DNA from 2 places in the Streptomyces sp. NPDC049040 genome. Region 1 is predicted to be linked to the other one. Evidence: riboswitches for the same ligand, from Rfam matches in the RefSeq annotation. Region 1 holds a riboswitch; the other holds the start of a gene.

Region 1 (5,900 bases):
CGGCCGTCATCACCATGTGGTCGACGTAGAGCCCGGCAAGCACCCGCAGGTCGGCAGGGCTCCATCCCGCCGACGCCGGCTGTGCGGCGAGCCCCGCCGCCACCTCGTCGGTGAAGCGCCCCAGTTCGGCGGCGATGGCCTCGCGCACGGCCTGCACCCCGCCGTACCGCTCCCGCGCGATGAAGCGGATGTGCGCCCGGTGCTCGTCCGCGTAGGCGGCGGTGATCGCCACCGTGCGGTCGATCAGCTCGTCCGAGTCCTGGCCGCCGGCCGCCATCGCGTCCCTGATCACCGCATGCAGGCTGCCCAGCGCCTCGCCGACCAGGGCCACGCCCAGCGCGGCCATGTCGGGGAAGTGCCGGTAGAAGGCGGCGGGCGCGACCCCGACGGCCCGGGTGACCTCGCGCAGCCCCAGGCTGCTCAGGCTCTGCCGGTCGAGGAGCCGCAGTCCGGCGTCCAGCAGCGCCTGCCGCGTCTGCTCCTTCCGGACCTGCCGGACCCCTGATGTGTGACTCATGTCATTCAGTAAACAACCGTTCTCCCAGTCTCGCCACTGTAGAGTCGGACTCAGTGAACAAGTGTTATCCGAAATCCCGAACTCCTCGGAGGTGCAGCCGATATGAGCCTCGTCGTCCTCCTGCTGGGCATCGGTGTCGTGATGGGCACCAGCGCCCACATCTCGCTGACCGCATTCACCGTCGCGTCCGCCGCCATCGCGGCCTGGCTGCTCGCCTTCGCGGTGCGCGAGGCCGTCGCCCGGCACCGCGGCTGACCGGTGCGCGGCACCATGTGCGCACTCGGCAGCCCGAACACCGACCGACCGCCCACCCCGACGTTCCCGGAGAGGACACCGTGAACACCGCAGCCCAGCCGGCCGCGACCGGCACACCTGCCGCGCCCACCCGTGACGCCGACGGCATGGCCGTCGCCTCCTTCCTGCTCGGCCTGCCAGGCCTGCTGGTCCTCAACCTGGTGCTCGGCCCGGCCGCGATCGTGCTGGCGCTCAGCGCGCTGGCCCGCGGCACCCGCCGCCGGGGCCGCGCGCTGCTCGGCCTCGCCCTCGGCGTCGCGGGCCTGGCGATCCAGCTCGCGCTGACGGTGGCGGGGCACGGCGTGCTCTGGTCCTTCGGCTGACCCGGCGACCGCCCGCAACGCGCGAGGGAGGCCCGGCCGATCGGCCGGGCCTCCCTCGCGCGTCAACGGGTCAGCTCAGATCGATGCCCGGGTAGAGCGGGAAACCGGACAGCAGGTCCGACGCCCGCTTGGCCACCTGGTCGGCGACGCCCGCGTCCAGCACGTGGTGCGCCTTCGACAGGCCGCCCTTGGGCGCCGCCGCGGCCGTCGTCCCCGACAGCACGGTGTCGATGAGCCCGGCGATCTCGTCCATCTCCTGCGCGCCCAGGCCGCGGGTGGTCAGCGCCGGGGTGCCGATCCTGATGCCCGAGGTGTACCAGGCGCCGTTCGGGTCCTGCGGCACCGAGTTGCGGTTGGTGACGATGCCCGCGTCCAGCAGCGCCGCCTCGGCCTGCCGGCCCGTCAGGCCGTAGCCGGACACGTCGATGAGCACCAGGTGGTTGTCGGTGCCGCCGGTGACCAGCTTCGCGCCCCGGGTGAGCAGGCCCTCGGCCAGCGCCCGCGAATTGTCCACGATCCGGTGCGCGTACGCGCCGAACTCCGGCCGGGACGCCTCGGCCAGCGCGACCGCCTTCGCCGCCATCACGTGCGGCAGCGGGCCGCCGAGCACCATCGGGCAGCCCCGGTCGACGTGCTCGGCCAGCGAGTCGTCGCACAGCACCATGCCGCCGCGCGGGCCGCGCAGCGACTTGTGGGTGGTGGTCGTGACGATGTTCGCGTGCGGTACCGGGTCGAAGTCGCCGGTCAGCACCTTGCCTGCCACCAGGCCCGCGAAGTGGGCCATGTCGACCATCAGGGTCGCGCCCACCTCGTCGGCGATCTCCCGCATGATGCGGAAGTTGACCAGCCGCGGGTAGGCGGAGTAGCCGGCCACGATGATCAGCGGACGGAATTCGCGGGCCGTCGCGCGCAGCGCCTCGTAGTCCAGCAGCCCGGTCTCCGGGTCGGTGCCGTAGCTGCGCTGGTCGAACATCTTGCCCGAGATGTTGGGCCGGAAGCCGTGCGTGAGGTGGCCGCCGGCGTCGAGCGACATGCCCAGCATCCGCTGGTTGCCGAACTCGGACCGCAGCTGCGCCCAGTCCTGGTCCGACAGGTCGTTGACCTGCCGCACCCCGGCCCTGGCCAGCCCCGGCGTCTCCACCCGCTGGGAGAGCACCGCCCAGAAGGCCACCAGGTTGGCGTCGATCCCGGAGTGCGGCTGGGCGTAGGCGTGCGCGGCGCCGAAGACGTTGCGGGCGTGCTCCGCGGCCAGCGCCTCGACCGTGTCGACGTTGCGGCAGCCCGCGTAGAAGCGGCGGCCGACCGTGCCCTCGGCGTACTTGTCGCTGAACCAGTTGCCCATCGCCAGCAGCACGGCGGGGGAGGCGTAGTTCTCGCTCGCGATCAGCTTGAGCATCTCGCGCTGGTCGGTCAGCTCGGCGGAGATGGCGTCGGCCACCCGCGGCTCGACCCCGCGGATCACCTCGAGCGCGCTGCGGAAGGCGATCGACTCGGTGCTGTACTGCTCGGCCATGGCGGTCCTCCGGTTCGTCTACGGGACGGCCCAGGCGCACGGCTCTTTGGTCACGACGAGCCGCTCCCCGATGGTTGACCCCATCCCAGCGCGCCAGTCACGGCTCACGCCGACCCTATCAATCCCCGGGTGCCGCCGGTCCTGCCCCTTCGGGGAAGGGCCGCGCGCGCCGGGTGTTTCATGGAGCCGCGGCCCGTGGAGGGCACGGCACGACGCAGGGAGCAGCATGCACCAGGACCCCGGCCCGCAGGACCGGTCCGAGCCAGGAGAGCCGGTACGCACCCGGGTGGCGCCGAACGGCACCGGAGTGATCGAGCTGGCGCGCCCGTCCGCACTGAACGCACTCGACCTCACGATGGTCCGCCTCATGACCCGCGCACTCACGGTGTGGCGGGACGACCCCGCCGTACGGTCTGTGGTCGTCCGCAGCGCCTCGCCCAAGGCGTTCTGCGCCGGCGGCGACATCCTGGCGATGCGGTCGGCGGGCATGGCAGGCGACGACGCCGCGGTCCGTGCGTACTTCTCCGCCGAGTACGCCCTCGACGCGCTGATCGCCCGCTACCCCAAGCCGTACACCGCCCTGATCGACGGCTACGCGATGGGCGGCGGCCTGGGCATCTCCGTGCACGGCTCGGCGCGGGTGGTGACGGAACGCGCGTCCCTGGCCATGCCGGAGACCGCCATCGGCTTCTTCCCCGACATCGGCGCGAGCCACTTCCTGCCCCGGCTGCCGGGCGCGTTCGGCTGGTATCTGGGGCTGACCGGGGCGCGGGTCACCGGGCCGGCCGCCGTGGCCTGCGGGCTTGCCACGCACCACGTGCCCGCCTGCGACCTGCCCGCGCTCGAGGCCGCGCTGACCGGCGACGGCGGGGAGGGCGACCCGGGGCCGGTCCTGCGGCGCTTCGCGGTGCCGCCGCGGCCGGGGGACGCGCACGAGCACGCGGACGCGATCGCCCGCTGCTTCTCGGCGCCCGACCTCGCAGGGGTGCGGGCCCGGCTGGCCGCCGAGACGCGGGCGGGCGACTGGGCGGACGACACGCTCGCCCTGCTGGACGCGGCCTCGCCCGCGAGCCTTGCCGTCACCTTCGGCCTGCTGCGGGCAGGTGCGGGGTCGACCCTGGAGGAGTGCCTGGAGCGCGAGTTGGACCTGGCGTGCCACACCGCCCGTACCGCCGACTTCCACGAGGGTGTGCGGGCCGCACTCGTCGACAAGGACCGCAAGCCCCGCTGGCCGTCCGCCGGGCAGAGGTGACCTTTTGCTGCTCAGAATGTGAGATGGCAGTTTCACCATGCGGACCGCGGGCGTAGCGTGACCGTGAACTCGCCGGGCCTCGGCGGGAAGTGACGACGACAGGAGCACCCCGCGATGCCTCGGGAATGGGACGCGAAGGCCTATGACGCGCTGCCGCTGCCGCACCTCGACTGGGGCCGGCGCACCCTGGCGCGCCTGCCGCTCACGGGGGACGAGCGAGTGCTCGACGCCGGCTGCGGCACCGGCCGCGACACCGAGGGGCTGCTCGACCTGCTGCCGGACGGCCGGGTGGTGGCGGTGGACGGCTCCGTCCGCATGCTGGACAAGCTGCGCGACCGGCTGGCCGGCAGGCTCGACCGGGTCGAGGTGGTGCACGCCGACCTGACCCGGCCGCTGCCCTTCGACGGCGAGGTCGACGCGGTGTTCAGCGTCGCCGCCTTCCACTGGATCGAGGACCACGCAGCCCTCTTCTCCGCGCTGGCCGCCCGGCTGCGACCCGGCGGCCGCCTGGTCGCCGAGTGCGGCGGCAGGGGGAACATCGCGGCGGTCAACGCGGCCGTCGCCGACGTCCTCGGCGGCGCACCGGACATGTGGGACTTCGCCGGCGCCGACGACACCCGGCAGCGCCTCGCCGCGGCCGGCTTCACCGACATCGAGGTGGCGCTGCGGCCCGCGCCCGCCAGGTTCGAGCCGGGCGGGCAGTTCGAGGCGTATCTGGCCACGGTGATCCTGGGCGCCCATCTGGACGCGATGCCGGACGCCGACCGCGATCCGTTCGTCCGCGCGGTCGCCGGCCGTCTCGCCGAGCCGGTCGCGGACTACGTACGGCTGGAGATCTCGGCGACCCGGGCGTGATCGGCGACAGCTCAACCGGTTGAGCGCGCGGGGCGGATCCAGGCCCTGCCTGGCCGTGCCCGAGCGGGTTGTGCGTTGTTAAGGTGTGCGGGCTGATCACTCCCACCGCCAGCCGAACCCGTCGTTCACGGCCCGCGGGCCGCCCTGCCGTATCGAGGCCGACATGAGCCCCAAGAAGCGTCCCACCATCGCCGACATCGCCGAGGCCGCCGGTGTGTCCAAGGGCGCCGTGTCCTACGCGCTCAACGGCAAGGCGGGCGTGTCCGAGGTGACCAGGGCCAGGATCCTGGAGATCGCCGCGCGGATGGGCTGGCACCCCAGCAGCGCCGCCCGAGCGCTGTCCGACGGGCGCAGCGGCGCGATCGGCCTGGTGGTGGACCGGCCGGCCTGGGTGCTGGGCATCGAGCCGTTCTTCATGCAGCTGATCTCCGGCGTCGAGGCGGGCCTCGCCCCGACCGGCACCGCGCTGCTGCTCCAGGTCACCGACGACACCAGGGCGGAAGAGGTCGCCTACCGGCGCTGGTGGGGGGAGCGCAGGGTCGACGGGGTGCTGATCGTCGACCTGCGCGAGCAGGACCACCGGCTCGGCCTGGTCGCCGAACTCGGCCTGCCCGCGGTCGTGATCGGGCACGCGGCCGTCACCTCGGGGGTGCCGTCGGTGTGGATCAACGACGCCGCGGCGGTGCGCGAGACGCTGGCCTACCTGGCCGCGATGGGGCACCGCAGGATCGCCCGGGTCGCGGGCCCCGCGCACTTCGTGCACACCAGGGAGCGCGGCGAGGCCTTCGACGCCGCCACCGCGGAACTCGGCCTCGACGGCGTGCCCTGCGTCTACACCGACTACTCGGGCGAGGACGGCGCGCGGGCCACCCGGCGCCTGCTGTCCGGGTCGCTGCGGCCCACCGCGATCGTCTACGACAACGACGTGATGGCGGTGGCCGCGCTGAGCGTCACCCAGGAGATGGGCGTGTCGGTGCCCGGCGAACTCTCGCTCGTCGCCTGGGACGACAGCGAGCTGTGCCGGCTGGTGCACCCCGCGCTGACCGCGGTCAGCCGCAGGGTCATGGAGTACGGCGAGCGGGCCGCCACCGCGCTCCTCTCGCTGATCGACGGCACCCCCGTCCCCGACATCCTGCTCCCGCCGCC
Region 2 (23,796 bases), on a different contig from region 1:
CGGGTCCCGCTGGCTGCACCGGCTCCAGGCACGGGTCGACGAGCACACGCTGGCGGCCGCGCAACACCGCCTCGACGAGCACGGGGCCGCCGTCCTCGTGCTGTCCCGGCTGCTGCCCGCGGGCCGGATCCCGGTGATGGTGGCGTGCCTGATGTCCGAGATGCCGCTGCGCCGCTTCGTGCGCGGCGATGTGCCGGCCTGCCTGGCGTGGGCGGCGACCTACCAGCTGATCGGCATCCTGGGCGGTTCGCTCTTCCCCGAGCCCTGGCAGGGCGTCGCCCTGGCGGTCGGCCTGACCTTCGCGATCGCCGCCGGTCCTGCGGTCGTACGGCACTTCCGCCACTGATCCGAACGGCTCCCGGGCCCGCAACGGGCGCTCCCGCGGGCCGTGGTCGGTCGGCACGCTGCGCAGAAAGCGGTGTCCCGCCGGCCGGCCGCGTCCGCAGCCGGCCGTGTTCGTCCTTCCCGGCCGACCCGGGAGGGGGTCGGCCGGGGCGGCGCTCAGGCCGGCTGCCGGCGGGTGAGGCGGCGCGAGGCGCCGACCGGGAGGTCCCACAGGGCGTCGCGGGGCAGCGCCGCCGCGGACCAGGCGGCCCGCAGCCGGGTGAGGGGTTCGAGCGGCGGCTCGCTGGAGAGCAGGAAGGTCGCCCAGTGCATGGGCGCCATCGCCGCCGCGCCGAGGTCGAGGAAGGCCTGGACCGCCTCCTCGGGATCCGTGTGGACCGCGCGCAGCAGCCGCCGCGGCGCGTACGCGCCGATCGGCAGCAGCGCCAGGTCGATGCCGGGATGGGCGCGGCCGATGTCGGTGAAGCAGTTGCCGTAGCCGGTGTCGCCCGCGAAGTAGATCCGCGGCCCCGCCGGGTCGGTGAGGACCCAGCCGCCCCACAGCGAACGGCAGCTGTCGGTGAGGGTGCGCCGGCTCCAGTGGTGCGCGGGCACGAAGTCGAAGCGGACGCCGCCGATCTCGGCGGCCTCCCACCAGTCCAGCTCCGTCACCCGGGTGAAGCCGCGGCGGCGGCACCAGGCTGCGAGGCCGGCCGGTACCAGCAGCGCGGTGTCCCGGGGCAGCCGGCGCATGGTGGGGGCGTCGAGGTGGTCGTAATGGTTGTGGCTGATGACGACCGCGTCGACCGGCGGCAGCTTCTCCCAGGGCACGCCCACCGGCGTGATTCTGGCCGGGGTGCCGGGGATGCGGCGCGACCAGACCGGGTCGGTCAGCACGGTCAGGCCGCCGACGCTGATCACCCAGCTGGCGTGCCCTGCCCAGGTCACCCCGGCGGTTCCGGGGCGCGGTTCCGGCAGCGGGCCGGGATCGACCGGCAGCAGCGGCACCTGGCGCAGGGTGTGGGCGGGCGGGCGGACGACGCACTCGCGGACCGTGCGGACCAGGGTGCGCAGCCCGGGCAGCGGTTCTGTGAGCCGGTCGGCGAAGGACCTGGGCCAGGCGCGGCGCTCGCCGGTCGGGCGGGGGCCGGCCAGGATCCGTTCGCTCTGGTCGGTCATCGGGAACTCCGTCCGTGCGCTCCGTGCGGTCCGTGCTCCGAGGTCTGAAGGTCGCGGCACCGGCGCGACGCCTCGAACGTAAGTCAGCCGGCCGGGCCCCGCGATCCCAGGTCGGCCGAACCGCTGACCACGTCGGGGCCGGTCAGGGCGCCGAAGGCGGCGGTGAGCGCGTCCAGCGCCGCCGCCACATGGGGGACGGCGAGCGGGTCCGCCGCGGCCAGCGTCGTACGGCGCTCGCTCTCGGTGCTGCCGTGCAGGGCGCCGGTGGTGATCCTCACCCGGGGCACCGCCGGGTCGTCGCCGAAACGGTGGCCGCCGGGCACCGGCCTGCCCAGTGCCGCGGTGAGGCGCTCCTCGACCGCCGCCGCGTCGAGGTCGGGGTTGCGCAGCATCGGGTAGATCTGGAATCCGGCCCGCGGTGGCCGGCAGACCGCGCCGGTGCCGGTGACCGCCCGGTACGCGGCGGCGGCCGTCCTGGCGTGCAGGCGGGTCGCGGCGGCGGCGAGTTCCGTGACCTCGGGCGGCTCGCTGAGCACGTACGCGGTCGCGGCCGCGACCGGTGCGGGCAGCACGGCACGCAGCGTCGCGAGCGCCGCGGCGGTGCGCCGGCGCCAGGCGCTGCCGTGCGCCGTCGCGGGGAATCGGGCGAGCGCGACGGGCACACCGGCGGGCACCAGCGTGGCGCCGAGGTCGGTGAGGACGACCGTGTGGTCGGGCAGCATCTCGGCGGGGCTGAGCAGCACGGTGTCGCGGTGGTGCAGGGTGTCGGAGTAGGTCTCGTCGGAGACGATCTGCAGCCCTGCCTCCGCCGCCGCCTCGCAGGTCTCGTGCAGCAGCTCAGGCGCGGTCACCGTGCCGGTGGGGTCGTCGGCCGCCGACAGCACGAGCAGCCGCGGGTCGGCGCCGGCCGCCCTGGCCCTGCGGACCGTCTCCAGCAGCGCGAACGGGTCGGGCACCCCGCCGCCCTCGGGCGCGCTGCGTACCGCGTGCACCGGCCTGCCGAGCAGCGCGGCGACCGGTGCCTGCCAGGCGGGCGCCGGGCGGGCCAGCACCGGGTCGCCGCCGACGGCGGCGAGCAGCGCCAGCAGCAGCGGCTCCGCGCCGGGGGCGGCCAGCACCTGGTCGGGGCCGCTCCGCATGCCGCGCCGGGTGAAGTAGCCGCAGGCCGCGTCGAGCAGCCGCTCACCACCGCCCGCCGCTTCCGTGCCGGGAGCGGTCGCGGACAGGTGCGCATGCCAGTGCACGGGAACCGGCAGGCCTGGTTCCGGCCTGAGGTCGTACGGCAGGCTGATCGGCATTGCGCACCTCCGGTGGTAGGCGCCACGTGTGCCCACCTTCCCCCGCCGCGCGCCTTCCCGCACCAGCAGCGCCCCGCGGCGGGCGCGCGGGCCGGGTCAGCCCTGGAGCAGCGCCGGGAGGTCGCGCATGTCGTCGAAGACGGTGGTGCCGTCGCCCTCGAGGAGGTGCGCCGGGGTCAGGCCGCCGCAGTAGCCGTAGGCGCGCATGCCCGCCGCTCGGGCCGCGGCGACACCGTAGGGGCTGTCCTCCACGACCGCGCACCGGGACGGGTCGACGCCGAGGGTGCGGGCCGCGTGCAGGAAGAGGTCGGGCGCGGGTTTGCCGCGCGCGACGTCGGCGGCGCTGAAGATCCGGCCGGCGAAGCGGTCGTGAAGCCCGGTCAGACCGAGGGTGTGCCGCAGGCCGCGGTGGCCGGTGCTCGATGCGACGCAGACCGGCAGGGTGAGTGCGTCGAGCGCTTCGACGATGCCGTCGACCGGCGTCAGGTCGGTCTCGAAGGCCTCGCGGTAGCGCTGCCGCCAGCGGGTGTCCCAGCCGTCGGGCAGCGGGCGCCCGGGTGCGCGGAGATGTCGGCGGCCATGTCGGCGAAGGAGCGGCCCACGAAGCGCTCCACGACCTCGTCCCGCGACAGCGGCCAGCCGAGGTCGGCCAGCATGAGCACGTCGATCCCGACGGCGATCTTCTCGCTGTCCACCAGTACGCCGTCGCAGTCGAAGACGACCAGGTCCGGGGGGTCGCGGCGGGCGGCGTTCACCCGGAGAGCGTACAGCGCGCGTGCGCAGCCCGGCACAGGGTAACCGGCAGGCATGGCATACCCCTGGAAGAGCTGGGACACGGCGCTTTTCGCCGAGGTGGCGGGACGGCACTGGCCGGGCGCGGAGCCCGTGCTGCCACGGCTCAGCCGGGCGGCGAACCATGGCCGGCTGTGGGGCGCGGTCGCGGTGGGCATGGCGGTGGCGGGCGGCCGGGACGGCCGGCGTGCAGCGCTGCGCGGCATCGGATCGCTGGCGCTTGCGTCACTGACCGTCAACACGGTGGGCAAGGGGGCGGTCCGGCGGACCAGGCCGCTGCTCGACGCCGTTCCGGTGATAAGGCGGCTGCACCGGCAGCCGGTCACCTCGTCCTTCCCCTCGGGGCACTCCGCGTCGGCGGCCGCCTTCGCGGTCGGTGCGGCGATGGAGTCGGCCGGCTGGGGGGCCGCGGTGGCGCCGCTGGCGGCGAGCGTGGCCTTCTCCCGGATCTACACCGGAGTGCACTACCCGAGCGATGTGCTGGTCGGCTGCGCGCTGGGAGTGGGCGCCGCGCTGGCCGTGCGGGCGCTGCTGCCGCCCGCGCCCGGCACGCCGCGGTCGGGGCCGGCCGCGACGGTGCCCTCGCTGCCGGGCGGCCGCGGGCTGCAGGTCGTGGTGAACGCCGCCTCGGGCCCGCCGCCGCTGCTGACCACGCCCGAGGTGCGGATCGCCGCGGCGCTGCCGGAGGCCGAGGTCACCGAGTGCACCGAGGACGACGACCTGGCCGAGACGCTGGAGAAGGCCGCGAGGACCGCGGTCGAGATGGGCGGAGCGCTGGGGGTGTGCGGCGGCGACGGCACCGTGCGGCTGGCCGCGGCGATCGCCATACGGCACGGGCTGCCGCTGGCGGTCTTCCCCGGCGGGACCCGCAACCACTTCGCGATCGACATGGGCTGCAGCACGGTCGAGGACACCGCGGCCGCGGTGCTCGAACAGCGGGCGGCGGCGGTGGACGTGGCCCGCACCACCGTGCTCGACACGCCGGACGGGACTGCGGAGCCCTACCTCAACACCTTCAGCCTCGGGTCCTACCCGGACCTGGTGCGGGTGCGGGAGCGCTGGTCGCGGCGGGTCGGGTCGTGGCCGGCGAGCGTGCTGGCGGCGGTGCACGTGCTGCGGACCTGCGAGCCCGTGGACATCGAGATCAACGGCAGGGCGCGCTCGGTGTGGCTGCTCTTCGCCGGGAACTGCCGCTATTCGAGCGTGGGGCTCGCGCCGGTGCGGCGGCGCGACCTGGCCGACGGGCGGCTCGACGTGCGGATCGTGGACGGCGGGCCGTTCGCCAGGACACGGCTGCTGGGCGCCGCCCTGACCGGGGTGCTGACCAGGTCGCCGGTCTACGAGGCGGCGACGGTTCCGCGGCTGCGGGTCCGGGTGCCGGGCGCCGGCGTCCACCTGGCCTGCGACGGCGAGGTGGCCCCCGCACCGCAGGAGCTGCTGCTCGACAAGGCGCCCGGCGGCCTGGTGGCCTACCGCGGCCGGCGCTGAACAGGAAACCGGCCGGGCCGCGGGACTCCCCCGCGGCCCGGCCGGTGTGGTCCCGCTCCGGTCAGTTGCTGCCGTTGGGGCCGCCGACCAGGCCGGCCAGGGCGCGTACGCCCTCACCCGAGATGCTCAGCGCGTCGGCGTTGCCGGTGTCGATCGAGAGGATCAGCTCGTCCGACGGCCAGGCGCCGCTGAGCGCCGCCAGCTGGACCAGCCGGTAGCGGTTGGTCGACGGCAGCGCCTCGGCCATCCGCGTCTCCGAGGTGAAGACGGGGACCAGCTGCCTGCCGTCGTCCTGCTCGTAGACCGGCAGCTGGATCTCCCGGGGCAGCTCTGCGCCCTCCACTCCCTCCGGGTACTCCTCGACGGCCGGCACGGGCAGCAGCACCTCGCTGATCGCCAGGGTGCTGAGCGCGATGACGTTCTCACTGCCGGTCGCGATCTCGTGCAGCGCGCGCTGCGCGGGGGGCAGGGCGCCGTTGGGGCTGATGTCGTCGGTCATCGCTTCTGTGTCCTCTCGCCGCGGGGGCCCGTCCTGCGGGTACGGTCGGTCTTGGCTGAACCCGGCGCGTACCCATCCACCGGCGAACCATGCCGTCCGGACCGTGAAACGGCGTTGACCAGGCCCGTACCCGGCCGGTTAACGTGCGCGCATGGTCGCCAGGAACCCCGCACCCACCGTCCTCGAAGGCCGCCACGTCCGGCTGGAACCGCTGGACCCGGCCGCCCACGCCGCCGCGCTGTTCGCCGCAGGCGGCGGGGACGAGGAGCTGTGGCGCTGGCTGCCGGTGGAGCCGCCGCGCACCGTGGACGAGATACGCGACCTCGCGGGCAGGGTCGCCGCCGCCTGCGAGGCCTCGGGCGGGCTGGCCTTCGCGGTGGTCGGCCAGGCCGGCGGGCAGGCCGTCGGCTGGACCACCTACAGCGATGTGAGCACCGTCGACGAGCGGCTGGAGATCGGCTGGACCTGGTACGGGCGGGCCCACTGGCGTACCGCGGTCAACACCGAGGCGAAGCTGCTGCTGATGGGCCACGCCTTCGAGGACCTGGGCTACGGCCGGATCTGCTGGAAGACCGACCTGCTCAACACCAGGTCGCAGCAAGCCATCGCGCGGCTCGGCGCGGTCCGCGAGGGGGTGTGGCGGCGGCACCGGCTGCGGTCGGACGGGGTGACGTGGCGGGACAGCGTCTTCTTCTCGATGCTGGCCGACGAGTGGCCGGACGCGCGGCTGCGGCTGCGCGCCCGGCTGGCGGGCTGACGGCGGGCGGCCCGGCAGCCCCGGGGTCTGCCGGGGGCGGGCGGACCTCCGGCCGCGGGGAGGCCGGGGGCTCCGGGGCGAAGGGACCGCCCGGGGACGTCACTCGTACTCGGTGCCGCCCTTGCGGGTCAGATAGGCGTCCCCGACCACCTTGGCGATGGCCCGGCCGCCGATGACCGAGCTGTAGGCGCCGTCGGCGGTGCGTACGACGACGCCCTCGCGTATGTGCGCGCCGTGCCCCGAGACGGTCTCGCGGCCCTGGGCCAGTTCGAGCACCAGGTCCAGGTCGAAGGGGCCGTGGTGGAGGCGCGGCACCAGTGGCAGCTCGCCGGCAGGCAGCAGGTCCGCCGGGTCGAGCCAGGTCAGCCGGCCGCCGATCTCCGCGCACACGTCGAAGGCCGCGTAACCGGGGACTTCGCGGCGGGCGTCGACCCCGTAGCCGAGGTCCTGCACACCGCTGCCGTAGACCTCGCCGTAGATGCCGATCCTGGTCGCGCCGAGCCTGCCGGCCAGGTCCGCGGCGATCCGCGGCAGGCCGTGGCCGTGCACGGCACGCCAGTAGAGATTGCCGGGCGCCTCGATGAGGGCGAGGTGCTGCGAGCCGAGGCCCTTGGAGCTGACGTGGACCACGCCGGTGCCGGCGAGGTAGGTCAGGCAGCAGGCCGTGCCGTGCAGCTTCTCGGTGACGGTGACCAGGTCGCCGGCCGCGAAGATGTCCGGGTGGCGTTTGAGGTTCTCGATGTCGATCCACGGCAGCAGGTCGGGCGCGGACTCCACCTCGCCGCTCATCGAGACCGGCACCGGAGGCACCCACTTGGTGACACCGAGGCGCTCGGCGAAGTCCTCGTCGGCGGCCGAGGCGCGCTCCAGGTCGGTGCCGTCCAGGGCGGCAGGGCGGCACACGATGCCCTGGGACAGCTCCCCGCGCAGCCGTACCGCCTTCACGCGGTTCGCCGCGCCGCCTGCCAGTCGCCCGGTGAGGCCGAGTTCGGCGATCAGCGGGTCGGGCAGCACCGCCTGCTCGGGGATGTACACCGCGAACTCCCCGGTGCGGTAGGCCCCCTTGGCGACCACCGCGCGATACAGGCCGACCTGTGCGAGCTCCAGCGCATCGGCGTTCGGGTGCTCCACGATGGTGAGCTGCTCGGCGGTCACGCGCAGTGTGGACATGGCTGTCCCCTTCCCCCGACTCCCCCGTCGGTCCGGCGATCACCCCCTGACCGGGGACGCAGTGACCACTGTCGCGGCCCGCGCGCGGGTCGGGCCACCGGTTTAACCGGCCCGCTCGGCCGCTCCTACCGCTGCGACGGTCGCAGGCCCGACCGGCCGCGGGCCCGGCCGGTCGCAGGCCCGACCGGCCGCAGGTCAGCCCTCCGGGCGCATCAGGAAGTCGTATCGGGCCGGCAGCGGGTGCTCGGTCCTGGCCGCGGCGCGCACCGCGTCGGTGACCTCCCCGTCGCCGGCCAGCAGGCGTTCGGCGACGGCATACCAGGTCGCGCTCAGCTCCTCGGCGCCCTCCCACAGGTCGGCGACGACGATCCCGGCGTCCAGCAGGGCACGGGCGGCCGGTGCGTCCCCGCGGGCGAGCGCGGTACGGGCGCGCAGCAGCCGGATCCTGCCGTCGTCCTGCGATTCGGTGCCGCCCAGGGCGGGCTCGGCGAGAAGCCGGGCGGCGTCGGCGGTGCGGCCCGCGGCGAGCAGGACGGGCACGGCCTCGACGAGCAGTGCGCGCTGCGCGGTGCGCGCACCCGGTCCGTACAGCTCCGCCGTGGTGCGAAGGCAGTCCCAGGCCCGGGTGTAGCGCTCGGCGGCCTGCTCGGTCCTCCCGTCCGCGCTGTCGGCGACGGCCAGTGCGCGATGGGTCCAGGGCGAGGGGTGGGCCGCCGAAGACCGCTCCCAGCTGCGCACCGCCTGCGCCCGGTCGTCGGCGGCCCACTGGGCGATGCCGAGGTAGTAGTCCAGGAACCACTCGTTGCCCGGGTAGGTGTCCGCGGACTCCAGCAGTTCGCGCCACTGGGGCGAGACCAGGCACGGCCCTGGCAGGGCGCCCGCGACGGGCCGGGGGAAGACGCCGGCAAGCAGCAGTTCCAGCCAGGGCCGCTGCGGGTCGCCGAGGGTGCCTGCGTCGAACGGGGTGCCAGGCAGCCGGAAGTGGCCGCGCTCGACGTCAAGCGCGCCCCAGCCGGATCCGGTGGCCAGCACGTCCTTGGGGTCGGTGTCGGCGTGCGCGAGCCAGTCGGCGTAGGCGGTGTCGACGGCCGCGCGGGGCAGCGCCTCCTCCAGCCGGGCCGCGGCCTCGGCTCGGGCGGCGGCCCAGTCCTCGGCGTGCACCAGGTCCGGGTCGGCGCTGAGCGGGCCGTAGGCCTCCAGCCAGGACAGGTCGGTGTCGGCGGGCATCGGGATGTGCTCGAACTGGGTGCGGGCCAGACCCGCCTGGATCTCCAGATAGCCGCCGGTGCCCGGCTCGGTGAGCCATTCCTGCCAGCGCCGGCCGCCGCGGCCGCGGCCCCACACGAAGACCTTCCGGCCGCGCAGCAGATCGCTGGACGTCTGGACCAGGCCGTGGCCTTCGCCGTCGAGTGCGGTGATCCAGCGGCGGTCGTCGCCACGGATGTCGAGGAAGTAGTCGGCGGGGAGCTGCGAGCCGGCCGGATAGCTGACGTCGGGGCCGCCGGGCTCCGCGACGGGCAAGGGGACCTGGCGCAGGACGCGGCGGTGCCCGAAGTGCCAGGCGGCCTCCGCCGGGGCCAGCACGCGGGTGCGGTCGGTCTCGGGAACCGCGGCGTTGGACCACCAGTAGGCCGGAACGGTGCGGTCGTGCGGATTGCGGACCCGGATGCCCACGTAGAGGAAGTCGGAGTCCTCCGGCAGCCACAGGTCGATCTGGAAGGCCAGGTCGCGCAGCCGCTCCCACTCCCACATGCGCAGCATCTCGCCGCCGTCCGGCGCGGGCACCCGGCCGGCGTGCAGCGGGGCGCAGGTGTGCGCGGCGTGCCCGGTGGCGCCGAGGTTCCATTCGACCCCGCCGGAGAACCAGGCGCCTGCCAGCGCGAAGTCGGCCGGCTGGAACACCGGGTTGCGGTAGAGCAGTTCCCTTCCGGTGGGTTTGTGGAGCAGCGAGTACAGCCGGCCGCCGAGCCCTGGCAGCACAGTGGCGCGCAGCCTGCTGTTCTCGATCACCAGGGCATCCAGGACGGCCGGTTCGCGGTCCCGCCCGTAGCCGTCGAGCAGCGGCGCCGGGAGCACCGTCCGCAGCTGGGCGTAACCGATCTGCCGCACCATGTCGGCGGGCAGCCCTTCGAGGTCGGCCGGGTCGATCCGGTGCAGCTCGCCGTGCGGGCGCAGCGCGGGCAGCGGGTTCTCCGGTCCGAGCGGGGCAGCCGGAATGCTCACCTGAGTACTGCGCACGGTCGTAGCCAAGGCCACCTCATCCGGTTCGTCGGGTACGGGCCGGCCGCCGGGGTGCGGCGGGCCGTCGTCGGGTGTGCGGGACTGACGCGACTGACGATCACCATGGAACAGCCTTCGCCGCCCCCTGAACAGGCCCCGCTCCACTCAGGGTTGGGCAAAACTGCCGTAATCGGCCGCCGGGGCGCCGGCCGTGCCGGACCCGCCCGAGAGCGGGTTGCTTGTCGGTGTTCGCTGCTACAACGGAGCCCATGACGACTTCGCCGGTGCCGCGGTTCGATGAATGGCTCGATCTGATCGAGGAGCGGTCCGCCGCACTGCGGTCCGTGGCGAGCAAGTCTCCGGCGGATGCCAGGATCCCGGCCTGCCCTGACTGGACGGTGACCGATCTGCTGGCGCACGTCGGCGGATTGCAGCGTTTCTGGGCGGCCGCAGTCACGGCCGGCCCCGCGCCCCGGCCGCCCGCCGACGCGGAGGTGCCGGACCGCGCGCCGGCCGGTGACCTGCCGGAGTGGTCGGCGCGCTCCACCGCGGTTCTGCTGGGCGCGCTGCGCACCGCGGGTGCGGACGCTCCGTGCTGGACCTGGTGGGCGGACTCGGGCGGCGCCTCGACCGCGGGAACGGTGGCCAGGCACCATGTGCACGAGGTCGCGGTGCACGTCAGGGACGTCCAGGACGCTGCTGGTGTGCCCGAACCCCTGCCGTCGGGGCCGGCGGTGGACGCTGTCGATGAATTCCTCCATGTCGCTTTCGGTTCGATGGACGGGTGGCCGCAGTCCCCCGTGCGGGTCGCCCTGGTCGCGGACGAGGGCCGGGCCTGGACGCTGATCCTGGACGAGACCGGCGCCTCGGCCGTCCGCAGCGCCGCGGGCGAGGGCAGGCCCGAGGCCGACGCGACACTGTCGGCCCCGGCGAGTGATCTGCTGCTGGCCCTCTACCGCCGGATCCCCTGGGACGACGAGGCCCTGCGGATGACCGGGGATGCCGCCCTCATACGGCAATTGGTGGTCTGGCCGACGCTCCGCTGAGGACGTACCGTCCTGACAGAGGGGTGATGTCCATGTCAGGTCGAGCGTGGCAGGCGGCTGGTGTGACAGGTGGGGCACTGCTTCTGGTCGCCGGATGCGCGTGGGGCGGCCACAAGGACTCGCCGAGAGCGGACGTGCCCACCGCTTCCGCCGGCCCCCCGGTGGGCAGCATCGAACACCCCCGCCCCGTCAACTGCGGTGACGGTATGACTCCGCTGCCCGGCCGAGGACCCGGCTCGACCCGCCCCGCCGGCCACCCCTCGTCACCGCCCGCCTCACGGCCGCCCGCCTCGTCACCGCCCGCCTCACCTTCGTCGCCCGGCCCGGAATGGGATGACGTCACGGTCGGTCCGCTGACCCTTCAGGGTCTGCGCGGGCTGGAAAGCGGCGACCAGGGCGCCCACGCGGCGCACGATTCCGACGGGTGGCACTATCTGATCGCCGCGGCGGTTCGTGACGGCGGGGAGGTGACCGTCACGATCGGCACCGAACAGCGCGCCCGGGCGGGTCTGGAATTCGGCGGCAAGGAGGGCATGGCGCCGGCGCCCTCGGTGGCCTTCCACGGGTGTCCTGACGCGGCGACCAGCTATCTGGGGGCCTTCTTCGTGGCGGGTGACGGCAGGGCGTGCGTGCCGTTGGACATCCGGGTGGGTGACGGCGCGCCGCAACGGGTGGTGATCTCCTTCTTCAACGGCGAGTGCCCTGCATAGTGTGGGCCCCATGACCGAGCCGACCCCCGGGCAGGATTCCGCGCCCGACGCCGAGCACGAGCCCGCCCACGACCCGGAGGTGCTCCAGCTCGCCGCTCAGGTCTTCGACCTGGCCCGCCTGGGCGACACCGCGAAGCTCGCCGCCTACATCGACGCCGGAGTCCCGGCGAATCTGACCAACGACCGCGGCGACACGCTGCTGATGCTCGCCGCCTACCACGGCCACGCGGACACCGTCAGGGCGCTGCTCCAGCGTGGCGCGGAAGTCGACCGGGCCAACGACCGCGGCCAGACCCCGCTGGCCGGCGCCGTCTTCAAGGGCGAGCGCGAGGTGGTCGGCGCCCTCGTCGAGGGCGGCGCCGACCCGGCGGCCGGTGCACCCTCGGCGGTGGACACGGCCCGGCTCTTCGGCAAGGACGACCTGCTCACCCTTCTCGGCGCCGGCTGACCCGGCCGGGCGGCGGGACCCCGCTCCCGGTCAGGGTCAGGTGATGGCCGCCGTACGAAGCGCGAGCCGGTCCGCGCCCTGCTCGGTCAGCGACCCGTGCAGCCGCAGCCGGGCTATCCCGCCATCGGGAAAGATGTCGATCCTGACGTGGGTGGCAGGCCTGGGCTCGACCAGGAAGCGGTGGACCGTGTCGGGTTGGAGCCGCACCCGGTCCAGCAGCCGGACCCAGTCGGCGCCCCCTGTGGCACTCCGGCCCCCGGGCTCGATCCCCGCCGCCCCTGCGACTCCCCCTGCGTCCCTGACCCACAAATCCGCCCAGCCCGCCGCATTGCCCTTGAGACAGCCGGTGTCGATCTCGACGGCGCGGATCTCGCCCTGCTCCACCAGCCGATAGCTGATCCAGTCGTGCCCGCTGTCACGACGCCGCCGGGTCTCCCAGCCGTCGTCCATCTTCTGCGAGCGGCCGGGCAGGATGGTGTGCTCGGGCGGTGAGTAGAAGCGGTCGGAGGCGTCCTCCACCGCCCCGCCGTTCTCCAACGCCACCAGGTCGAACGTCCCCAACCCCGCCAGCCACGCCGGATCGGGCACCACCTCGCCCAGTACCCGCAGCCGCGCAATCCCGCCGTCCGGATGCTGGCGGAGCCTCACATGGGTGAAGCGGCGCTCCACATGGACGGCGAAGGCGTTCTCCGCGTGGCCGCCGACGGCGCTCCGCGCTATCAGCCCGGTCCAGCGGAGCGCCGGATCCAGCAACTCCGCGGGCGACGCCGACGGTGACACCGCGACCGCCTCCACCGACACGGCGTGGGGGTGATTGCCCCGGAAATGCGCGGTGTCGACCACGACCGCGCGGATCACCCCCGGCGTCCCCAGCCGGATCAGCGCCCAGTCGTGGTCGGTCGGGTCAGGATGCGGGACCTGCGCGGAGGCACCGCGCCGCCGCCTGGTCTCCCAGCCGTCCATGATCTTGCCCTTGTGCCCGAACCGCTCGGGGTCGAAGACAGCAGGCCCCCTGATCAGCAGATTCTCCCGCTCGGCGAAGAACTCGTCATTCGCCGCGATCACTCCTGCGCCGAGCCTGCGATCGGCCAGGTCCGTGAGTCCCGCGAACCGTGACAGGACCTGGTCCGTACGCCGATAGTCCGCGAACGGATTGCCTCCCGCATAAGGGGGCGCGTCCCCCGTGAAGGACGTCAGCGCCGTCGAGGTCGCCCCCGCATCCGTGCCCGCACCCGCACCCGCACCCGCCGCTGACAGCGTCATCGTCGTCCGCCTCTCCCGCCTGCTCCGATCTCCTGTCCTCCACTCTCCGCCTCCCCCACCGTTCACGTCCATCGAAACTTACTGAACAGACCTTTCAGTTGAGCTGTACAGTGGGTCGAGGTCAGCGGCCTGCCGCAGCGCCTCCAGCGTCCGCCGCAGCAGCGGCGCGTCCTGCGCCCCGCCGCGTACCGCCCCGACGATGCGCCGCCGCGGCCGGTCGGCGTCGAGCGCCCGGACCACGACCTCCTGCCGCAGCCCGCCCGCGGTGGCCATCCGCGGCACGAGCGCGATCCCCATCCCGGCCGCGACCAGCGAGAAGATGGCCGGCCAGTCCGCCGCCGCGTGCGCCTGCTCCGGCACGAACCCGGCGTCCGCGCAGGCCGCGAGGGTCAGGTCGTGCCACGGGCCGCGGCTGCCGAAGATCCACGGCTCCTCGGCGAACTGCGCCAGCCGCGGCGCGGGCGCCGCCGCCAGCGGGTGGCCGGGCGGCAGCGCGATGTCGAGCGGGTCGGTGAGCAGCGGGAAGAGCACGAAGCGCGGGTCCCCCGCGGTGGGCGCGTCCACCGCGAGCGACACCGCGAGATCGACGTCCCCCGCGGCCAGCCGCTCATAGGCCTCGGCGGCCTCGGCCTCCCGCACCGAGACGGTGATGCCGGGCGAGCTGCGGCGCAGCAGCGCAGCGGCAGGGACCACGAGCCGGGTGATCGCGGTGGCGATGGTCCCGACCCGCACCACGCCCGCCTCGCCCTGCGCCCAGCCGTCGATCTCGGCGCCGGCGCGTTCGAGCTGCGCGAAGACGATCTCGGCGTGCCTCAGCAGGACGTGCGCTGCCCCGGTGAGCCGGATACCGCGGCCGCGCGCCTCGATGACAGGCGTGCCGACCTGCCTCGACAGGGCGGCCAGCTGCTGCGACACCGCCGAGGGCGTCATCCGCAGCGCTCCCGCGGCGGCCGTGACGGTTCCCGTGTCGTGCACCGCGCGCAGGATCGACAGTTTGCGGAGGTCCCATTCCTTCATGCAGCCAGCCTAAACATTCACCGCCGGAATGTTCGCACCCTCCGCAGGGATTCGCGGGGGCAGCCGCGGCGTCGGCCGGCGCGGTCCTGCGGCCTCGGTGGCAGGGGGCCGCATGGGCCTACGGGGCCACCGCGGTGCGCTCCCTGTGCTGCTGCGGGCTGACCCCGCGGACCCGCTTGAAGGCCGCGCTCAGTGCGAAAGGGCTGCCGTAGCCGACCCTGCGGGCGACGGAGGCGACGGTGGCGTCCGGCTCGCGCAGCAGGTCGGCGGCCAGGGCGAGCCGCCAGCCGGTCAGATAGGCCATCGGCGGCTCGCCGACCAGCTCGGTGAAGCGGCGGCCGAGCGCTGCCCGCGACACGCCCGTCCTGGCGGCCAGGCCCGCGACCGTCCAGGGGTGTGCGGGGTCGTCGTGCAGCAGCCGCAGCGCGGGGCCGACGACCGGGTCGCCCTGGGCGGCGTACCAGGCGGGGGCGGCGGCCTCGGGCCGGGCGAACCAGGCCCGCAGCACCGCGATCAGCAGCAGGTCGAGCAGCCGGTCGAGCACCACCTCCTGGCCCGGCTCGTCCCGCACGATCTCCTCGCTCAGCAGCGCGGGCACCGGGCTCGACCAGGCGTCACCGGGCAGGACCAGCACCCGCGGCAGCGCGGAGAGCAGCCGGCTGCTGATCTCGCCCCGCATCTGGTAGGTACCGCTGATCATCACGGCGGACGCGGGCGGCCCGCCGGCGGCCGGACCGCGGGCAGCAGGACCGCCGGGGCCCTCCACCCCGGTCGGGTCGTCCCCCCAGGTCCGCACCCCCAGGTCCATCCGCTCGCACAGCTCGTCGCCGTCGGGATCTGTGGAGACCTGGCCCGGCCTGATGACGATCTGCGGCTCGGTCTCCGGGTCGCCCGCGACGGTGTACGGCTCGGGCCCGCGGATGACGGCGATGTCGCCGGGGCGCAGCTGCCGGGCCCCGGCGTCGTCGGTGCGTATCCAGGCGTCGCCGCGGACCATGTGCACCAGGGTCAGCGGCGCGAGGTCGGCGATCCGCACCGACCACGGCGGGGTGAGGACGGAACGCAGCAGGAAGGCGCCGCGTGCCCGCGGGCCGTCGAGCAGATCGGCCAGTGCGTCCATGGCGACACCCTAGGCGTACCGGCCCGCAGAGTTGGACGGCCGCGTATGGGGATGAGCTTTTCAGCGATGGCGGGGCCGTACCGCGCGCGGATTCACTGAGGCCATGACGCAGAACACCCGCACCGCACCGGCCGGCGCCGGCCACGTCCCCGTACCGGATCCCGCCTCCCGCCCGACCCGAGGAGCTGCCGTGAACGGCGATCTCCGCAGCCTGGTGCTGCTTGCCGCCACCCTCGCCACCGGTCTGATGGCCGGCCTCTACTTCGCCTTCTCCGTCGCGGTGATGCCCGGTCTCGCACAGGCCGGCGACCGTACCTTCGTCGAGGCGATGCAGCGCGTGAACGCGGCGATACTCAACGGCTGGTTCACCCTGGCCTTCGGCGGCGCCCTGGTGCTCGGCGTGCTGGCGGCGGTGCTGCACCGCGGCGGGGAGGGGCGATCCGCACTGCCGTGGATCATCGCGGGCACGGCCCTCTACGCGGTCTCGCTCGTGGTCACCATGGGCTTCAGCGTGCCGCTCAACAACCGTCTGGCGGACGCGGGGGCGCCCGGGCACATCCACGACCTCGCGGCGGTACGCGCCCGATTCGAGTCCGCCTGGGTGCACTGGAACATCGCGCGGACCCTGGCCACCACCGGGGCGCTCGGCTGCCTCGCGTGGGCGATGCGGGTGGCCGGCGGCACCGGCCGCGCGTGATACCCGGACGGTCCCGGCTCCGCTAGAGTCGGTGGCGGTCGCGACTGGCGAGGGTGGACCACCACCGGGGAGCGGCTGTTCGCATCCGTGATGCGTCGACCGCCTGGGCGCCTCCCGTCAACGCAGCCCGTCCGTCCCGCTCCTGCGGGATCCGGGCTCTGACCGAGGAGGCCGGGACATGCAATTGCGTTATGGGACCAACCCTCAGCAGCACACGGCGAGCGCCGCGCCGGTGAGCGCGGGCGCATGGCCGGTGCGGGTGCTCAACGGCGAGCCGTCCTACATCAACCTGCTGGACGCGCTGAGCGGTTGGCAGCTGGTCCGGGAGGCGGCGGAGGCCCTGGGGCGGCCGGCGGCCGCGTCGTTCAAGCACGTGTCGCCCGCGGGCGCCGCGCTCGCGGGCCCGCTCGACCCGGCCACCGCCGCCCTCTACCGCACGGACCCCGAGGCGGGCGCGCTGACCAGTGCCTACGTACGCGCCAGGGACGCCGATCCGAAGTCCTCCTACGGCGACTTCGCCGCGGTGTCGCATCCGGTGGACGAGGAACTGGCGGCGCTGCTGGCCCACGTGGTCTGCGACGGGATCGTGGCGCCCGGCTACGCACCGGGCACGGTGGCCGCGCTCGGCCGGAAGAAGAAGGGCCGCTTCCTGGTGCTCGAGGCGGACCCCGGCTTCGTTCCGCCGCCGCAGGAGGAGCGCGAGGTGCACGGGCTGCGGCTGACGCAGCAGCGGGACGACGTGCCGCTGCACGCGTCGCTGCTCGACGACGTGGTGTGCGGCGATCCGCTGCCCGCAGCGGCGGTGGAGGATCTGCTGCTGGGGCTCGCCGTGGTGCGCTACACCCAGTCCAATTCGGTGTGTTACGTACGCGGCGGGGTCACCCTCGGCATCGGGGCGGGGCAGCAGTCGCGGGTGGACTGCACACGGCTGGCGGGGGCGAAGGCCGACAGCTGGTGGCTGCGGCGGCATCCGGCCGTGTCGGCCCTGGACTTCGTGCCGGGGATACGCCGCCAGGACCGCGTCAACTGGCACGTGCGCTTCATCGAGGGCGACATGACCGCCGACGAACGCCGCCGTTTCGCGGACGCGTTGGCCGCGCCCGCCGACTTGCTCGACGACGCGCGGCGCCGGGAGTGGGGCGCCCGGTTGACCGATGTCGCCTTCGCCTCCGATGGCGCCCTGCCTTTCCGTGACAACGTCGACCACGCGGCCCGCCACGGTGTGCGCTGGATCGCCGAGCCCGGCGGCTCCATCCGATCGGGTGATGTGGCGGAGGCCTGCCGCGAGCACGGCATCACGCTGGCCCGCACCAGGCTGCGCCTCTTCCGCCATTGATCCGGCCGCTGGCCGGCGCGGGTCCCGCGGGCCGCGCCGGTCAGCCGCCGAAGGCCCCGTGCCGCCCCTCGCCCGCCGCGAAGCGGGCGGCGCCCCGCGCCGCCTCGGCGAGCGAGATCCGGCCGTGGGCCCACTCCACGGCCAGGGCGGCGTCTTCCGCCAGGCCCTGCTGCTCCAGCAGGGCGAGGCGGTCGTGCCGCAGGCAGGTCTGCGGGAAGGCGGCGATCTCGGCCGCGAGCCGCTCGGCGGCGGCGCGAGCGGTGCCGTCGGGGACGACGCGGTCGGCGAGGCCGATGGCCAGTGCCTCCGCCGCGTCCACCGGCCGGTGAGGACCAGGTCCATGGCGCGGCCCGCGCCGATCAGCCGGGGCAGTCGTACGGTGCCGCCGTCGATCAGGGGCACACCCCAACGGCGGCAGAAGACCCCGAAGACGGCGGACTCCTCGACGACCCGCAGGTCGCACCACAGGGCCAGTTCGAGACCGCCCGCCACCGCGTGGCCCGACACGGCCGCGATGACCGGCTTGCCGAGCCGCATCCTGGTCGGTCCCATCGGACCGTCGGCCTGTGCGGCGTCGCCGGCGTCACCGGGGTCCGTGGCCGCACCGGAACCCGCGGCGTGACCGGGGCTGTTCACGTCGGTGACGCGATTGCCGTGGTCGGTGCCGATGGCCTTGAGGTCGGCGCCGGCGCAGAAGGTGCCGCCCTCGCCCCAGAGCACCGCGACCGCCGCTTCCTCGTCTGCGTCGAAGGCGCGGAAGGCGTCGGCGAGTGCCCGCGCCGTGGGGCCGTCGACGGCATTGCGGGCGGCGGGCCGGGACAGCACCACGGTGGTCACCGCGCCCTTGTGCTCGGTCCGCACGGTCGGCTCAGGCCCGTCCTCGGGTCGCGTCGGCTGCGGCATGGCGGCGGCTCCGTCCGGTCGGCGGGTCAGCGGTGTTCCTGCACGAGCACCGCCAGGGTGTCCGGTTCCAGTGCCCGGAAGACGTGGGCGATGTCGCCTGGATAGGCGACGTAGTCACCGGGGGCGAGTTCGACCGGGTCCTCCGCGATGCCGACCAGGGCACGGCCGGTGCTCAGCACCACGTGCTCGACGACGCCCGGCATGTGCGGGTCGGACTCGCGGGCGGTGCCGGGCTGGGCGGAGACCAGGTAGATGTCGCGCCTGGTGTGGGGCGGCGAGGAGGCGAGCAGCGTGGCGACGTAGTCCGCGCGTTCGGCGGCGAAGGCGGGTCCCTCGCCCGCCCTGATGACCTGCACCCGGGGGCGGGGCGGCTCGACGAGCTGGGCGAAGGGCACATCGAGGGTGACGCTGAGCGCCCACAGCGTCTCCACGCTCGGGTTGCCCGTGCCGGATTCCAGCTGGGACAGCGTCGACTTGGCGATGCCCGCGCGGCGGGCGACCTCGGCGAGCGACAGGCCCGCGCGGCGCCTCTCGCGCTGGAGCGAGGCCGCGATGACGGCGAGCGGGGGGCCGCCGGGGGAGCTCTCGTCGTGTGGCACATCCACTCCTTCGTTCGCTGGAGAAGTCGATCCGTTCGCCTTGACGAACGACCCAACGGTGTTCAGTATAGGCGGCGATGCGTTCGATATGGCGAACAAGACGGGTCCTCACGCACGGTCTGGCGCGGGACATCGCGCTGGTGTGCGCCGCCGACGCGGTGGTCGGCATGTCCTTCGGTGCGATCGCGGTCGGGCTCGGCCTGCCGGTGTGGCTGCCGATGCTGCTGTCTGTCGTCGTCTTCGCGGGCGCCGCCCAATTCCTCTTCGTCGGCCTGGTGGCCGCCGGCGGCAGTCCGGTCGCCGCCGTCGCCGCCGGGCTGCTGGTGAACGCCCGCCATGTGCCGTTCGGCTTCGCGGTGGGCGACGTCTTCGGCACCGGGTGGCTGCGGCGGATCGTCGGCAGCCACCTGATGGTGGACGAGACGGTCGCCTTCACCCTGGCCCAGCACGACCCGGCGCGGCGGCGTACGGCCTACTGGCTCTGCGGGACGGGACTCTTCATGAGCTGGAACGCCGGTGTGGTGGTGGGCGCTTACGGCGGCCGGGCGGTGGGCGACACCGACGCCCTCGGGCTCGACGCCGCCTTCCCCGCGGTGCTGCTCGCCCTGCTGCTGCCGTCGCTGAGGACGGGGCGGACCCGCAGGGCCGCACTCGCGGGGGTGCTCATCGCGCTGGCGGCGACCCCCTTCCTGCCCGCGGGCCTGCCGGTCCTGCTCGCACTGGCCGGGGTCGCGGCCGCCGGAAGGACGCGGCCCGGACGGGGCGCCGACGGCGGGGGGCCGCGATGAGCAGCGGGGCCGAACTGGTGGCCGCCACGGCGGTCCTGGGCGCGGGCACCTTCGCCTTCCGCTTCGCGGGTCCCGTGCTGCGCTCCCGAATGACGCTGCCGGGCCGGGCGGAGCGACTGCTGGAGGTCGCGGTGGTGGTGCTGCTCGCCGCGCTGGTCGCGACGTCGGCGCTGACGGACGCCCACACCTTCGCAGGGCCCGCCCGGCCCGCCGGGGTCGCGGTCGGCGCGCTCAGCGCATGGCGCGGAGCACCCTTCCTCGTCGTGGTGGTCGCGGCTGCGGCGACCACCGCCGTGCTGCGGCTGATCGGCGCGCCCTGAGCGCCGGGAGGCCCACCGCGCGGCAATGTGGCCGAACTCGGAGGTGACAGCAGGAATGCAGGCCGTGTTACGTGTCATGTCTCCGTCGCTTCATACGCGGACGTCACCGTCCTGACGGAGAGCCACCCCCACAGGAGGACACACGTGACCGGCCCGCTGACCCGCCGCCTTTCGCTCCGCCCGCGCGCCACCGCGCGTACCGCACTGCTCGGCACGCTCGCCGCCTGCCTCGCCTTCACCGTCGCAGGCCCCGGCGGCGGCAACGCATCGGCCGCCGACACCAATGCGCTGCCGCTGTCCGGCTCCACCATGTCCGGGCTGCACAACACCTACGACCCCGCCTCCTTCAGCTACCTCGCGCAGGCGCTCGACACGGGCACGTCGATGATCGAACTCGACGTGTGGGACGACTTCTTCACCCAGGAGTGGAAGGTCAGCCACTCCAACCCGACCGGCAACGGCAACAACTGCGTCAACGCGTCCAGCGCCGCCCAGCTCTACACCGGCGGGGCCAACAAGAACCTGGAAAGCTGCCTCGACGACGTGCGGGTCTGGCTCGGCGCGCACCCCGGGCACGGGCCGCTGATCATCAAGCTGGAGATGAAGGCGGGCTTCCAGGCCACCTTCGGGATGAGCCCGGCCAAGCTCGACCAGTCCATCAGCGCACACCTGGGCAACCTGGTGTTCAAGCCGAACGACCTGCTGAACAAGCCGGGCGGCGGGCAGTACGCCACCCTCGACGAGGCTGCGAACGCCGGCAACTGGCCGACCCGCGCGCAGCTCGCGGGCAAGGTGCTGCTGGAGGTCATCCCCGGCACGGTCGAGGAGGCCAACCCCACCGATTCGCTGTGGACCGACCGCGAGTACGCGGGCTACCTGCGGGACCTGCACACCCAGGGGAAGACCGCGCAGGCGAACATCTTCCCCTCGGTCCACAACGCGCAGGCGGGCGACCCCAGGACGCGGTATTCGGACACATCGCTGCGGCCGTGGTTCGTGGCCTTCGACGGTGACGCGGCCACGTACCTGAACGGCAGCATCGACACCGGCTGGTACGACACCCACCACTACCTGCTCTTCATGACCGACTCTCAGAACGTGGCGCCCGCTCTGGACGATGTGAACCCCGCGCCTGCCGACGCGCAGGCCCGGGTCGCCCAACTGGCCACGTCCCACGCGACGGTGGCCTCCAACGACTGGAAGGGCCTGCCGCAGGTCCAGTCGATGGTGCTGCCCCGCGGCTGACCCCCGGCCGGCGGTCCGCCGCCCCCTGACAGCGCCCCGCGGTGGTCGGTCCACCGCGGGGCGCGGTGGCGGTCACGGGGGGCTACGAGTCCGGGCCCGGCCGCCCGCCGGTCGGGCTGAGGTGCACGGCCGCGAGCTTCCAGTCCGCGCCGTCCGCCACGATCATCTGGGTGACGCGGAAATGGCCGTCCGCGTCCCGCCCGTCGTAGATGCTCTGCTGGCCCTGCACGCCCACCGCCACCGCCGCCCGCCCATGCCTGCGGACCGTCACCTCTTCCCAGGTGAAGGCGTCGTGTATCAGCACACCTGAGGCGTACCTGTCGATCCACTGCTTCTTGTCCAGGACGAAGCCCTGCGGACCCACCGCGGTGAAGTCCTCGGTGAGCAGGGCGTCCAGTGCCGTGACATCGCCCAGCCGCTCGGCCTCGGTCCACCGCCGCCCGAAGTCGGCCAGCCCCTGGTCGTCGTCCATGCCGTTGCCTCCAATGCACCTGGGAGAGACGGGCAATCCCTCCTGGTATTGAGACTCCCAAAACGGCGCGGATGTGACATCGACCTGCGGTAGGTCTTCGGTCTACTCCCGCGGTCAGGGGCTGAACCCACATGGCGTACTCCCGCGGGAGTAACCGCCGACGGGCCCCCGGCACGGGCCGGTTGACGCTACGTCGCCAGCGAGCCGCGGTCGCCCATCACGATCACCGGATGGTCGGCGGGCAGCAGGGTGTGCAGCAGGTCGACCATGTGGGCGGCCGAGATGCTGACGCAGCCGTGGGTCGGGCCGCCGTGGTCCACGTGCACCCAGATGCCGCCGCCGCGGCTCCCGCCCAGCGGCTGGGTACCGTCCAGCGGTGACGTGCCGGGAAGGCGGTTGTAGTCGATCGCGATGACGTAGTCGAAGGCCTGGTCGAGGGGTTCGCCGTCGAAGCCGACGCCTCCGGCGCGGAATTTGGCCGAGCGGTGGTAGGGCAGCCGGGTACCGGGGTCGGGGTCGAGACCGCCGGCGTCGCTGAGCGTGAACACCCCGATCGGGCTGTGCAGGTCGCTCTCGTGGTGGTCGGTGGTCCAGCCGCGCAGCGCGTTGTGCGCGGCCCAGGCCTGGCCGGGCTGCCAGCGGCCGGCACCGGTCCTGGTCCACAGGGTGACCACGGTGTCGGAGGAGTTCTTCGCCCGGCCCGAGGCGACGAGCACCTGGCGGGTGGCGGCGGGGATCGCCGCGCGGGTCTTGGGGCCGAGGCCGGTGATCGACTCCACCGAGCCGTCGGGGGTGGCCCTGGGGCTCGCCGCGGCCGGCGGCGCCGCGGCGCCGAGCGGTCCCGCGCCGCGGCCGGGCGCGGCCGTGCTCTCCGCGGCGGCGCTGTCGGCGTGCCGGGTCAGGACCGTGTAGCCGCCGCCCAGCACGGCGATTCCGGCCACGGCGACGGCCAGCACGACCATCGCGCGCCGCCGGCGGCGGGGCCGCCGGTGCCGGTTGCGGCGCTCGCTGTCGGTGTCGCGGCGGGCGCCCGGGTCCGTGCCGGGAGCGGATGGGCGGGCCGGTGCTGGTGCGGGTCGTCGGTCGGCATATGCGTCGGAGGGTGTGGCAGTCATCGGTACGATCCTCGCAAACAACCGGTTCTCATCCGTCACCCAGCCCCCATCTGCGCCCGTTTCATCCCGCGCATTCGTATTTCGTCCGCCGGCGGCCGGGGGCCGGACGACACGCTCCGCGCGTGCGTCAGGCCTCCTCGAGAAGGCGCGCCGCGAGTTCACCCGGACGGCTGAGGGCCGCAAGATGGCCGCCGGGCAACTCCTCGACGTCGATGCCGAGCCGTTCCCGTACGACTTCCCGCTGGAATTCCCGTGGGAAGAAGCGGTCGTCGCGGCCTTGCAGGAAGCGGGTGGGCACGTCCGGCCACGCCGCCAGCGGCCAGGGCTGGGTGAACACGGCGGCGGGCGGCCCGGCCTGGGGAGCGGCCAGTGCCTCCTCGGTCACCGCGGGCGGCACATCGTGGAAGAAGTCGGTCCGCGGGTCGAAGCCTGCGTCGGGGTCCCGACCCGTCGCCTCGGCGTACGCGGATCTGGCCGCGGCCTGTCCGGTGTTGCCCCACCACTCCCCCGCGGTCTCGCCCGGGCGCGGCACCATCGCGTTGACCAGCACGATGCGGTCGACCGGGACGCGGTCGCAGATCAGCGGAGCGGAGAAGCCGCCGAGCGACTGGGCGACCAGGACGACAGGCCCTTCCGGCTCGGGTGCCGCGGCCCGCACGGCGGCGACGATCGCGTCCGCGAACGCGTCGAGCCCCGCCGAGTCCTCGGACGGGAGGTCCACGGTCACCACCGTGTGCCCGTGGTCGCGGAGCAGCGGCACGACCAGGTGCCAGTACCAGGCGCTGCCGTCGGCGCCGGGGACGAGGATGTATGTCGCCATGGCGTCAGACCGTCCCACCGGTGCGGGGGCACCCGGCGGCAGGCCTACGGGCACGGCGGCGCCGCGGAGGGCGTGTGGTCGGGCGGTGGTCGGTCATGGCTCTCCCAACTGTCCCGGCCCAATGTAGGTGTTCGCGCGGGGAGGGCGCTCACCCCGGGGCCTCGCGGTTG

What was found. Region 1 has a riboswitch for ZMP and ZTP ahead of ACGFMP_RS09615 (glycine hydroxymethyltransferase). Riboswitches for the same ligand answer to the same signal wherever they lie in the genome.
Region 2: linked by a shared signal. The riboswitch ahead of ACGFMP_RS35625 (phosphoribosylaminoimidazolecarboxamide formyltransferase) and the one ahead of ACGFMP_RS09615 (glycine hydroxymethyltransferase) in region 1 are both predicted to bind ZMP and ZTP.

What each region holds. Positions count from the first base shown of each region.
Region 1 is NZ_JBICTO010000003.1:63,596-69,495, reverse strand. It holds gene ACGFMP_RS09630 (TetR family transcriptional regulator) at 1-517, opposite strand, end outside; gene ACGFMP_RS09625 (hypothetical protein) at 620-772, shown strand; gene ACGFMP_RS09620 (DUF4190 domain-containing protein) at 853-1,134, shown strand; gene ACGFMP_RS09615 (glycine hydroxymethyltransferase) at 1,205-2,647, opposite strand; ZMP/ZTP riboswitch at 2,669-2,758, opposite strand; gene ACGFMP_RS09610 (enoyl-CoA hydratase/isomerase family protein) at 2,874-3,899, shown strand; gene ACGFMP_RS09605 (class I SAM-dependent methyltransferase) at 4,014-4,754, shown strand; gene ACGFMP_RS09600 (LacI family DNA-binding transcriptional regulator) at 4,918-5,900, shown strand, end outside.
Region 2 is NZ_JBICTO010000029.1:31,054-54,849, forward strand. It holds gene ACGFMP_RS35545 (DedA family protein) at 1-346, shown strand, start outside; gene ACGFMP_RS35550 (MBL fold metallo-hydrolase) at 502-1,503, opposite strand; gene ACGFMP_RS35555 (aminotransferase class I/II-fold pyridoxal phosphate-dependent enzyme) at 1,587-2,801, opposite strand; partial or broken gene ACGFMP_RS35560 (HAD family hydrolase) at 2,898-3,610, opposite strand; gene ACGFMP_RS35565 (bifunctional phosphatase PAP2/diacylglycerol kinase family protein) at 3,609-5,081, shown strand; gene ACGFMP_RS35570 (SseB family protein) at 5,143-5,580, opposite strand; gene ACGFMP_RS35575 (GNAT family N-acetyltransferase) at 5,732-6,337, shown strand; gene ACGFMP_RS35580 (RNA ligase (ATP)) at 6,437-7,507, opposite strand; gene ACGFMP_RS35585 (DUF5107 domain-containing protein) at 7,703-9,757, opposite strand; gene ACGFMP_RS35590 (maleylpyruvate isomerase N-terminal domain-containing protein) at 9,997-10,773, shown strand; gene ACGFMP_RS35595 (hypothetical protein) at 10,980-11,483, shown strand; gene ACGFMP_RS35600 (ankyrin repeat domain-containing protein) at 11,494-11,931, shown strand; gene alc (allantoicase) at 11,968-13,194, opposite strand; gene ACGFMP_RS35610 (LysR substrate-binding domain-containing protein) at 13,273-14,211, opposite strand; gene ACGFMP_RS35615 (AraC family transcriptional regulator) at 14,330-15,331, opposite strand; gene ACGFMP_RS35620 (DUF1772 domain-containing protein) at 15,522-16,028, shown strand; ZMP/ZTP riboswitch at 16,059-16,144, shown strand; gene ACGFMP_RS35625 (phosphoribosylaminoimidazolecarboxamide formyltransferase) at 16,207-17,364, shown strand; partial or broken gene ACGFMP_RS35630 (crotonase/enoyl-CoA hydratase family protein) at 17,405-18,267, opposite strand; gene ACGFMP_RS35635 (helix-turn-helix domain-containing protein) at 18,294-18,872, opposite strand; gene ACGFMP_RS35640 (AzlC family ABC transporter permease) at 18,944-19,654, shown strand; gene ACGFMP_RS35645 (AzlD domain-containing protein) at 19,651-19,974, shown strand; gene ACGFMP_RS35650 (phosphatidylinositol-specific phospholipase C domain-containing protein) at 20,119-21,219, shown strand; gene ACGFMP_RS35655 (nuclear transport factor 2 family protein) at 21,302-21,691, opposite strand; gene ACGFMP_RS35660 (L,D-transpeptidase family protein) at 21,880-22,806, opposite strand; gene ACGFMP_RS35665 (alpha/beta fold hydrolase) at 22,934-23,626, opposite strand.